DNA from 2 places in the Brucella pituitosa genome. Region 1 is predicted to be linked to the other one. Evidence: predicted binding sites of a transcription regulator. Region 1 holds the regulator's gene; the other holds the start of a gene.

Region 1 (5,699 bases):
GCATATCTTGTCGATTTCAGGCCTGCATATGGTGTTGGCAGCCGGGGTGGTCATGATGTCGTTGCGGTCGTTGTTTGCCCTGTTTCCGGCATTCAGCGCACGATATTCGGTTAAGAAATATGCAGCTTTTCTTTCGTTGCTCAGTTGTACGTTCTATCTTGCTATGTCTGGGGCCGATGTGGCGGCACAGCGCAGCTACGTGATGATTGCCGTAATGCTTTGCGCGCTTCTGGCTGACAGAGCGGCGATCAGCATGCGTAATCTGGCGATTTCAGCAATTGCGATGATCGCAATCTCCCCGCACGAGATATTGGGCCCAAGCTTCCAAATGTCGTTCTCGGCGACAGCAGGGCTGATCGCGGCTTTCGCCTGGTGGAGTGAAAGAAAAGCCATAAGACAGTCAGGCGCAGAGAATCGCCAAGCCTCATCGCGTGGGCCTTTGTCAAAAATATTTATGCCAGCAATAGCCACGGCTGCGACGTCCATTGTAGCAGGGGTGGCCAGCGGGATTTTTGCGGCTTATCATTTCAACAACACCGCCCCTTTGGGCCTTGTCGGCAATGTGCTGGCCTTGCCGGTCATTTCGATACTGGTAATGCCATTCGCAGTTTTGAGCCTGTTGTTGATGCCGCTGCAACTTGATTGGTTGCCATTGCAAGTCATGGGATTTGGCGTTTTGCTCGTGCGACACATTGCTGAGTTTGTTGCCAGCCTTTCACCCGACGGTAATCCCGGTGTCATGCCGGTCGCAACGCTCATCCTCTGGACGGTAGCTCTTGTCGTTGCGGTTACGTTCACAACGCGACTGCGGTTAATGGCGCTTCCATTTATTGTGATGGGTCTGATCGCTTTCATACGGATGCCGATGCCGGATATCCTTATCAGCGAAGATGCCAAGTTTGTGGCCGTGCGACTATCTGATGGCAATTTCGCGGTTAACCGCAACAGGCCACCGCAGTTCACAGCGCAGAACTGGCAGACGGCCTATCTGGTTGAAGCCTTTGTTCCTCCGCACATAGTGAAGAAACAATCGGTTGCCGCTGATGAGCGTGCTTTTCTCTGCGAAGATGGGCTCTGTACCATTCCTCTCAGGGATGGTCGAATGCTGGCCTATACTGCGCAGGAAGATATGCGCGAGATTGCCTGTAATGTAGGCGATATTGTTGTTCTTGCTATTGCCGGAAAAAAACTAAGCTGTGAGCGGTCAGGCTCGCTCGTCGTTGACAGGCAGGAACTGGCCCTAAAAGGAACTCTTGAAATAAGGTTAGGGCAAAAACTAAGCGCAGACAAAATGGTTCAGGCAAAGTCTCCGGAGCGAGAGCCGGTCAGCGAGCGCGAGACTTATCGTTTCGCGCCTGCAATGCCTCGCAATATCGAAGACTATGCGGACAAACTGGACTTTTCCGTCGATGCGCCCACACGCCCCTGGCATCTCTATCGCCTCTACTCACGAGCAGCGCGCGGTCTGCCCGATCGGGAATACAAGAAGAAAGCCGGAACAGAAAATGCGACAGGCTCTGATCTCTCGCAATGATTTAGAGCGCCGATCTGATTGGATCAGATCGGCGCTCTAAATATTTTTTTAAAGCGCATCTTTGTCCGAAAACCGTTTCACACTTTTCGGGATGCGCTCTAATAGCGCCGGATCAAACCGATCAGCTTGCCCTGAACACGAACTCGGTCAGGACCGAATATCCGCGTCTCATAGGCTGGATTTGCAGCTTCGAGCGCAATGGAAGCGCCTTTGCGGCGGAAACGTTTCAGTGTCGCTTCTTCGTCATCCACCAGAGCAACGATGATTTCACCTGGATTGGCTGTGTCGCCGCGCTTGATGATGACAGTATCACCATCGAAAATTCCGGCTTCGATCATCGAATCGCCCTTGACCTCAAGCGCGTAGTGTTCGCCTGCGCCAATCATTTCTGGCGGAAGGCTGAGCGAATGGGTCTGATTCTGGATCGCCGAGATTGGTACACCAGCAGCGATACGTCCCATCACAGGGATGGACACCATGGTCGATACATCGTCATTCGCAGTCGCCGGAGCTGGGCGAATAGGCGTAGGGGCAGGTGGCGCCTTGCCGAGACTGCCTTCGATAACGCTTGGCGCAAATTTCTTTTGCGAATTCAGTCCGGGAGCAATGGAATCCGGCAAACGGAGCACTTCCAGTGCGCGGGCGCGATTTGGAAGCCTGCGGATGAAGCCGCGTTCTTCCAGCGCTGTGATGAGCCGATGAATGCCCGATTTCGAGGCTAAATCAAGAGCCTCTTTCATCTCGTCGAAAGACGGAGGAATGCCCGTCTCTTTCAGACGTTCATGAATGAACAGCAGAAGCTCGTGCTGTTTACGGGTCAACATGCGCTACACCCTCCAGACCAGAATCAAATAAAAACAAAACCAGAACGAACACTATATGTTCCAGTCTTGTTCTGCAATGGTTTTAAAATGATTAACGGACTGGCGGAATTGGATGCGTTCGTTACAGCATCAATATTATGCAGGCGTCACCGGTCAATGAAGCGGGTGCGTTTTCATCTCTGACCAGCAGCGCATCGGATCGAACCAAGGCGGAAAGCATTGATGAATCCTGGATAGGAAAAGGCGTTGCGATCAATGTTCCGTCAGCATCCTGTTCGACTGTTGCCCGAACAAAATCGCGCCGGTGATCATTCGCATTCATTGCCTGACCAAGCTTTGCGGGACGAATATCTGCAGTCAGATCCGTGCCGGATAGTTTGGCTACCAATGGGCGTAGAAATACGAGGCTGCAAACAAGGCTGGAAACGGGGTTGCCTGGCAGGCCGATGACGTGGACCGTTTTGCCTGAAATGCTCTTGCGACCATACATCAACGGTTTACCGGGACGCATGGCGATTTTCCAGAAATCGAGATCGACACCGCAGTTCTTCAACGCGCCATGCACGTAATCACGATCACCAACGGACGCGCCGCCGATAGTGACGAGAATATCGATGCCATCGTCGAGCACCTGGCTGATCGCTGATTCGATCTTTGTCGGATCGTCAACGATAATGCCCATGTCTTCGGGCTTGCCACCTGCGCGGCGCACAATTTCAGCTATTCCCAAACTATTGGAGGCTACAATCTGATCAGGACCGGGGAGTGCTCCGGGCGGGACGAGTTCATCGCCAGTGGCGAGAATGGCAATTCGGGGCTGCCTGAAAACGGAAATCATTGCATTGCCGCTGGCAGCGGCAAGAGACAGTGCCGGGGCGTCAAGTTCCCGCCCAACTGGAAGAACGGTGTCACCGGGTGCAAAGTCGAGACCCGCGCGGCGGATGTGACGGCCTTTATCAAGCCCATGTTGGACTGTCAGCTTGTCACCGGAACGTTCGGTGTCTTCCTGAATGACGATGCAGTCAGCGCCGACCGGTATGGGTGCGCCTGTGAAGATGCGCACGGCTTCGCCTTCGTTGAGCTGGCCATCAAATCGCTTACCCGCTGCCGATTCGCCGATCACTGTAAGCTCAATCGGATATTCGATGTTCTGAGGCGCGATGAGCGCATAGCCGTCCATGGCCGAACAATCGAATGGTGGTTGGCGTAGTTTTGCTATGACCTGCTCAGCAACAACGCGGCCGCCTGCGGAAGCAAGTGCAACCTGCTCAAAATCATGCGGCTCGGCGGTGCTCAGGATGCGGGCAAGGGCTTCATCGACCGGGAGAAGGGACATATGGTTTCCTCTCGTCTGGATATCAGGCTTTCCAGTCACCTGACTTGCCGCCGCTTTTTGCCGAAACGCGGATGTCGGTGATCTCCATATGGCGATCGACAGCCTTCGCCATGTCATAAATGGTCAGGCAGGTGACGGATACGGCAGTCAGTGCTTCCATTTCTACGCCGGTACGGCCTTTAAGCTTTGCCGTGGCACGAACACGCAAACCGGGAAGCATCTGATCAGGCTCGATATCGACCGACACTCTGGTCAGCATCAGCGGGTGGCAAAGCGGGATAAGATCAGCCGTTTTCTTCGCAGCCATGATACCAGCGAGACGCGCGGCACCGATAACGTCACCCTTGGTTGCATTGCCTTCCAGAATGAGCGCCAGCGTTTCGGGCTGCATCCTGACAGCACCTTCAGCTGTGGCCTGACGCTCGGTTTCAGCCTTGTCGCCGACATCGACCATGTGGGCAGCGCCGGTCTGGTCGATATGGGTGAGCTTGGCCGCCATATCTCAGGCCTTGCCGGTCAGAAGTTCGCGGGTTGCAGACGCAACATCTTCTTTGCGCATCAGGCTTTCGCCGATGAGGAATGTGCCGATATTCGACTTTTCGAGACGCAGACAATCATCATGGGTGAAGATGCCGCTTTCGCCGACCAGCAGACGATCCGAAGGCACCATCTTTGCGAGCCGCTCGGAAACCGCAAGGTCGACTTCAAATGTACGCAGGTTGCGATTGTTGACGCCGACGAGACGCGACGAAAGCTTGAGTGCGCGTTCCGTTTCCTCTTCATCATGGACTTCAATCAATGTATCCATGCCGAGCTCGAAAGCGGTTTCTTCAAGCGCCTTGGCAAGATCGTCATCAACACTTGCAAGAATGATAAGAATGCAGTCTGCACCCCAACTGCGCGCTTCATAGACCTGATAGGTATCGAACAGGAAATCCTTGCGTAGCGCGGGCAATGAGCATGCATTGCGTGCAGCTGTCAGAAATTCCGGTGCACCCTGAAAAGATGGCGTATCGGTCAGTACGGAAAGGCAGGCAGCACCGCCATCTTCATAGGCCTTGGCCAGTACCGGTGGATTGAAATCCGGGCGAATAAGCCCCTTCGATGGACTTGCCTTTTTAATCTCGGCGATAAGCGCAAACTTGTTGGCAGCGCGCTTGGCTTCCAGTGCTTTGAGGAAACCGCGCGTCGCAGGCTGATCCTTGGCTTGTGCCTTTACTTCTTCCAGTGGAAGGCGAGCCTTGGCAGCAGCGATCTCTTCAAGCTTATAGGCTTCGATTTTCCGCAGAATGTCGGTGGACATGGTTTGATCCTCTCCGTCAGAGCGGTTTATCGTTGGACACGGCGATAACTTTTTGCAGGACTGCAAGTGCTGAACCGCTGTCGATGGATCGCGCAGCGAGAGCGATACCGTCCTTCAGGTCTTTTGCCTTACCTGAAATGACAAGTGCTGCGGCAGAATTCAACAAAACGATATCGCGATAGGCGTTTTGATCGCCTTCGAGAACGCCATGCAGAGCTCTGGCGTTTACTTCGGCTTCGCCACCTTTAAGTTCCGACATATCGACACGGCGCAAGCCCACATCTTCAGGCTCAATCTCGAATGTGCGAATCGTACCGTTTTCAAGCGCTGCGATTTTCGTGGTGCCTGCTGTGGTCATCTCATCGAGACCATCGCCATAGACAACCCATGCAGTTTCAGAACCAAGTTCTTTGAGAACCTGCGCCAAAGGCTCGACCCATTCCGCCGAGAACACGCCAACCAGCTGACGCTTGACACTCGCTGGGTTCGACAATGGACCAAGCAGATTGAAAATCGTGCGAGTTCCAAGTTCGACACGCGATGGGCCGACATGACGCATCGCCGAATGGTGAGTCGGTGCGAACATGAAGCCAAGACCGGCTTCGTTGATGCTGCGGCCAATCGTGTCTGCGTCGGCTTCGATGTTGACCCCAAGGGCTGCGAGCGCATCGGCAGCACCCGAACGCGAGGAGAGGGCGCGAT
Region 2 (5,699 bases), 720 kb from region 1:
CCGAGATGGCAATTTCGGGATCTTGTGCAAGCCTGAGGACTAGAGGCCATGCCCCAGCTTATTTTTCTGCTGTTGATCATCGCTGCCGCCTGGTACGGCTACCGTTCCTTCAAACGCGAAGCGGTACGCGTTACCCAGCGCGTGCGCCGGGCAGAAAAAGAAGCGCAGAACCGCGCTCATGGCACGCTCGTTCAGGATCCTAAGACCGGCGAATATTACGTCAAAAAAGATTAGAGCCGTTCCAGTTAAGACTGAATCATTGGAACCGCTCTATCTATTTGTTTTGGCGCATTATCCAACGCAAAACCGCTACGCACTTTTGCTGGAAATGCTTTAATCCTGCTTTTTCTGAATGCATCGTTTTACTGAGGCCGCCGCTCTGGTTCGTCATCCTGTTCATCGTGTGGCACCGGCCAAGATTAATCTCGCGCTGCATGTAACAGGGCGCCGAGATGACGGTTATCATCTGCTCGACATGCTGGTGGTGTTCGCCGATTATGGCGACCGCATAAGCGTTGAAGAAGCGCATCATGACAGTTTCAGCATCGATGGGCGCTTTGCTCAGGGCATACCGCTTGATAGCGGCAATCTGGCCATCAGGGCCCGCGATGTTTTAAAGCAATATGCAGGTCGCGATCTCACGCCCGTTGCAATACATCTTGAAAAGAACCTGCCAGTAGCTTCTGGCATCGGCGGCGGCTCAAGCGACGCAGCAGCAACACTTCTTGCGCTCAATGAAATCTGGCAGCTTGGTCTCGACTTAGACACACTGACGGAACTTGGCCTCAAGCTCGGTGCTGACCTTCCTATGTGTTTGCATGGCGCGGCTGTTGGCACTCCACTCGTTGCGCGCGGCATTGGTGAACACCTGACTACGGTCGCGCAAATACCCCCTCTTCCCTTGCTGCTTGTTAATGATGGCACGGCCGTTGCCACGCCCGATGTCTTCAGGGCATTGACAAAGCGCGACAACCCTTCCCTCCCGTCGCCTTCAGAAAGCGGCATAGAAACAATCTGCGCCTACCTCGGCTCAACCCGCAACGATCTCCTGCCAGCAGCCCTGACGCTTGCTCCACAAATCGAGAATAAGCTCGATCTATTGCGTATGCAGGGCGCACTTTTTGCGCAGATGTCGGGCTCGGGTGCGACGTGCTTTGCCATCTTCAAAGACCGGCAAAGTGCAGATGATGCGGCTTCCAAAATTCAGGCGCAAAAGCCTGACTGGTTTGTGGTTTCCACCCAAACAACGGCATCGTAATTCCGGCGTCAGATAGCCATTTTTCGGCCTCATACTGTTCACATATACTTGAATAAATCGTGTCATATTGGGCATTCAGCCCGCCTCAAGGCTTTATTGTTCACACCTTGCGATACATTCTGTGAACCATATGCTGTCTAGGCGCTGCCGATGGAAAGGCCTATCTCTTGCTCATCGAAACGACGAACACACCGTCGCTTCACACAAACCAAGGAGATAGAAAATGAAAAAGTTTGCTCTTGCTGCCGTAGCCGTCGCCCTTAGCGCCGGTGCAGCACTCGCTGAAAATCCACATGTTGGTGAACCTGCCGATCTTTATGCAAATGATCGCACGCCAGTTGCAACCCAGCAGGTTGATAACACTGCAACCGCTTCCATCGGCCAGTCGTCGTTCCAGGATGGTTCGGCTCATCGCTTCGGTGATGCATCGCCTTCGAGCTTCCAGAACTAATATCGGCGGAAGCAGGTCCAATACAAAAAGGCGAAGTCTCTTCAGGCTCCGCCTTTTGTTGTTTGTGGGGGTATAATGATTTGCGGCAACCGAACAGGCTTCAACTGGCGCGGTAAGCCTTCCAGCTCAAGCCCATTCGATGGCAACGAGCCAAGCGCTTCAAGCCTCACGAGCAAACCAGAGTCCAAAGATGGCTTGCGTGCAAAGAGTTTGCCCAGCAATCCCAAACGCGCCTCTTGCTGCAAAGTAAACCTGGCCGGACCCCAACTTTCTCCCATGTGGCGACGCACAGCTTCTTCCCAGCCGTCTGCCAATATTGCCCCGGGTTGCAAAATCAACAGCCACTCCGTTCGTAACGCATCAAGCGCCTCGGTCAGCTCATCCTCGTTATAAAGAGCACAGCCTGCTCCTTCTGCCACCAGCCTTGTCTCATCGGTCGAGCCTTGATCGACCACAACAACGCGACGCAAAAGCCCTTCGACCACTGCTGGCACCAATGCCGACAACGTGTTCGCCAAAAGCTTTTCAGAATTTAGAGTGACGATAAGAACGGAAAGCATGATCCGTTCTATATCAAGACCTCGTGATCGAAAAGCTGTCTTCCTGTATGTTCTTGCTTTGTTCCTTTCTTTGCGATAGGAATAGATTCATCAACAAGAGAGTCGGTTATGGAAATCATCCAGCAGGCAGATAAAGCAGCATTCGGAACAGGGCGCGCGGAACACGCCAATGCGCTCGTGAGCGAGGCAGGCCTGCGCATTGACCATTCACGTCGTCGCGGGCGCGGCGCTGGCATCAATCCCACAGGGCGATTTGAACCCACCACACGACATGAATTTGACGATGGATGGGAGACGCTTGAAGACCTTCCACCCTTCAAGACAGATGTTCAGGTTGAAAAGCCGCGTACCATCATCACACGCAATGATTCACCTGACATCAGCTTTGATCGGTCCATCAATCCCTATCGCGGTTGTGAGCATGGCTGCATCTATTGCTTTGCGCGGCCAACGCATAGCTATATGGGGCTCTCGGCGGGCCTTGATTTCGAAGCCCGGCTATTCGCCAAGCCCGATGCGCCACGCTTGCTTGAACGGGAACTGGCAAAGCCCGGTTATCAGCCAAAGACCATAGCCATTGGCACCAATACCGACCCTTATCAGCCTATAGAGAGAAAATGGCGCGTCATGCGCGAGGTTCTCGAAGTACTGGAAGCTGCCAACCATCCGGTAGGCATCGTGACCAAGTCGGCACTGGTGGTGCGCGATATAGATATATTGAGCCGCATGGCAGAAAAGGGCCTTGCAAAGGTCGCGCTTTCAGTCACCACGCTTGACGCCAATCTTGCCCGCACGATGGAGCCACGCGCATCGACGCCGACCCTGCGCTTGCAGGCTATTCGTAAGCTCACTGATGCTGGCATTCCGACCAATGTGATGATGGGGCCGATCATTCCCGGCATCAACGATCATGAAATTGAGCGCATTCTGGATGCCGCCTATGCGCAAGGCGCACGCGAAGCAGGCTACGTCCTCTTGCGTCTGCCGTTGGAAGTAGCGCCTTTGTTCAAAGACTGGCTCTTGCGCAACTATCCCGATCGTTATCGCCATGTCATGTCGCTTGTGCGTTCCATGCGTGATGGCAAGGATTATGATGCCGAATGGGGCAAGCGCATGCGTGGAACTGGGCCTTATGCCTGGCAGATCGGTCGCCGCTTTGAGATTGCCGCACGCAAGCTCGGCTTCAATTCCAGACGGCTTCATCTTCGGACAGATCTGTTTGAGCCGGTCGAAAAGGGTGGCAAGCAGCTTTCGCTTTTTTAAGTTTGCGCGCTCACCGTCTCGAACGCGAGCAGTTTGCATGAGTTACGCGTTGCGTATTCAATCCCCGTCTGATGTCCATTTCAGACGGAAGGTCCCTGCTTTTACGCCACCTTCCTCGGCAGGGACCTTGCGGAGAACCAGAAGCAATGCGAGCATTGCCGCCAAATGAAACGCTTGTCTTCTGATTCTCCGCTCCTTTTTGACATCCCGCTCGCACCGGACTTCTCGGAAGAGAAGAAACATCTGGCGCGCGGACTTCTTCATATTGCAGGCATCGACGAAGCAGGTCGTGGGCCTTTGGCCGGTCCTGTGGTGGCGGCGGCTGTGGTGCTTGATCCCAATGATTTGCCTGAAGGACTGGATGACTCCAAGCGGCTTAAGGCTGCCAAACGCGACGCCCTCTACGAAATCATTCTTGCCAAGGCATTGACCGTCTCAGTCGCGAGCTTAAGTGCGCGCAGCATTGACGCCAGCGACATTCGAAAGGCCGCGCTTGAGGCCATGCGTCGCTCATTTATGGGGCTTACCCTCAAACCTTGCCATGCGTTAATCGATGGACGCGATGTACCGCCCGGCTTGACCTGCCCCGGCTCTGCTTTGGTGAAAGGCGATCAGCGCTCAATTTCCATCGCTGCCGCCTCCATCGTGGCTAAGGTCACGCGTGATCGCATGATGGTCCGGGCAGGCAATGCCCATCCTCCCTACGGACTGGAAGTTCATGCGGGTTACGGAACCGTCAAGCATCGGACTGCCATTGAGACAGACGGCCCTGTACCCGGCATTCATCGCTACACATTCGCACCGATCAAAGGGCGCTTTTCCTGCTAACACTTCGGTCTGAACCGAAGCATGTGCGAGCAGCGGACTGCTAGAGAGCAGTACAACCGCTTAAACATGCAGGAAAAGATGAGCCATAAAACCAATATCGTCGTCGAACTAGGATTGCTGTTGTTACTGGCCGCTCTTTGGGGTGCATCCTACAGCTTCATTAAAATCGGCGTGACTACGATCCCACCTATTACCCTCATCGCCGCCAGAACCTTGATCGCAGGATTGATATTAATTGTCATAATCAGGCTGCGCGGTCTGAGGCTGCCAACCGACGTGCTGACCTGGAAATACTTTCTGGTTCAGGCCTGCCTGAACAGCGTCGTACCATTCACCGCAATTGCATGGGCGGAACAGACGACGGAAGCAGGCCTTGCTGCAATCCTCAACTCAACAACACCGATCTTTACATTTCTCATCACGCTTCTGATCACACGCCACGAAGCTGTAACCAGCCGCAGGCTATTCGGCGTTGCAGCAGGCCTTGCGGGCACCTGCCTCATTATAGGTGTGCAGGCGCTTACCGGATTGGGCAATGAATTATGGGCGCAGCTCGCAATTATCGCTGCCACCATCTGCTACGCAGGCGCCGCAATCTTTGGCCGGAATTTCAAAAGTCTTGATCCGATGCTGCCAGCCGCAGGCTCTCTCATCAGTGGCGCGATTATTCTGATCCCATTGAGCCTCATCATCGACCAACCATGGACTCTGACACCCAGCGCTAACTCAGTATTCGCATTGCTCGGCCTTGCGGTGTTTTCAACGGCGGCTGCTTTCACAATCTATTTTCGGCTCATCCACACATTGGGGTCTGTTGGCACCACAGCGCAAGCCTACCTCCGCGTTCCCATTGGTGTCGGTATCGGTGCGATCTTTCTCGGAGAGAGGCTGACATCAACTGCGTGGCTGGGTCTGGCTTTCGTCATCATAGGTGTCATCGCGATGACGCTGCCACCGAAACAGGAACCCTGAAATTTGGTAGGCTCCCCAAATACCATAAACAAAAAACGCCGCCCTTTTGAGGCGGCGTTTTCAAAATTCAATGACTACTGCAGTTAGTTCAGATTGCTCTTAACCTGACCAAGCGCATCCTTGAACAGGGTGCCTGCAACCTTGGCGTCAACCTTGTCAGCAACGATCTTGCCAGCAGCAGCGACAGCCAAATCAACAGCCGAAGCACGGACTGCATTGATTGCATCGGTTTCAGCGGTTGCAATCTTCTGCTCAGCAAGCTTGTTGCGACGAACAACATATTCCTCGGTCGCACGCTTGGCATCTTCAAGAAGAGCCTTTGCTTCGCGCTCTGCAGCAGCGACAATGTCGCCAGCTTCTTTTTCCG

The links. Region 1 encodes LexA, which represses DNA repair genes until DNA is damaged. Its sites were predicted from a motif close to TGTTCNNNNTGTGTTCNG; they were not measured.
Positions count from the first base shown of each region.
Region 2: the regulator LexA is predicted to act here: its motif matches at 2,318-2,335, upstream of ACSME1_RS09305 (PA0069 family radical SAM protein).

Region 1 is NZ_OZ264092.1:314,357-320,055, reverse strand. Features, by position in the region: gene ACSME1_RS01505 (ComEC/Rec2 family competence protein) at 1-1,534, shown strand, start outside; gene lexA (transcriptional repressor LexA) at 1,633-2,358, opposite strand; gene ACSME1_RS01495 (molybdopterin molybdotransferase MoeA) at 2,480-3,694, opposite strand; gene moaC (cyclic pyranopterin monophosphate synthase MoaC) at 3,717-4,193, opposite strand; gene trpC (indole-3-glycerol phosphate synthase TrpC) at 4,197-4,997, opposite strand; gene trpD (anthranilate phosphoribosyltransferase) at 5,014-5,699, opposite strand, start outside.
Region 2 is NZ_OZ264092.1:1,944,724-1,950,422, reverse strand. Features, by position in the region: gene ACSME1_RS09325 (membrane protein) at 49-234, shown strand; gene ACSME1_RS09320 (4-(cytidine 5'-diphospho)-2-C-methyl-D-erythritol kinase) at 353-1,258, shown strand; gene ACSME1_RS09315 (hypothetical protein) at 1,482-1,709, shown strand; gene ACSME1_RS09310 (glycosyltransferase) at 1,751-2,269, opposite strand; gene ACSME1_RS09305 (PA0069 family radical SAM protein) at 2,378-3,532, shown strand; gene ACSME1_RS09300 (ribonuclease HII) at 3,698-4,360, shown strand; gene ACSME1_RS09295 (DMT family transporter) at 4,439-5,332, shown strand; gene ACSME1_RS09290 (F0F1 ATP synthase subunit B) at 5,416-5,699, opposite strand, start outside.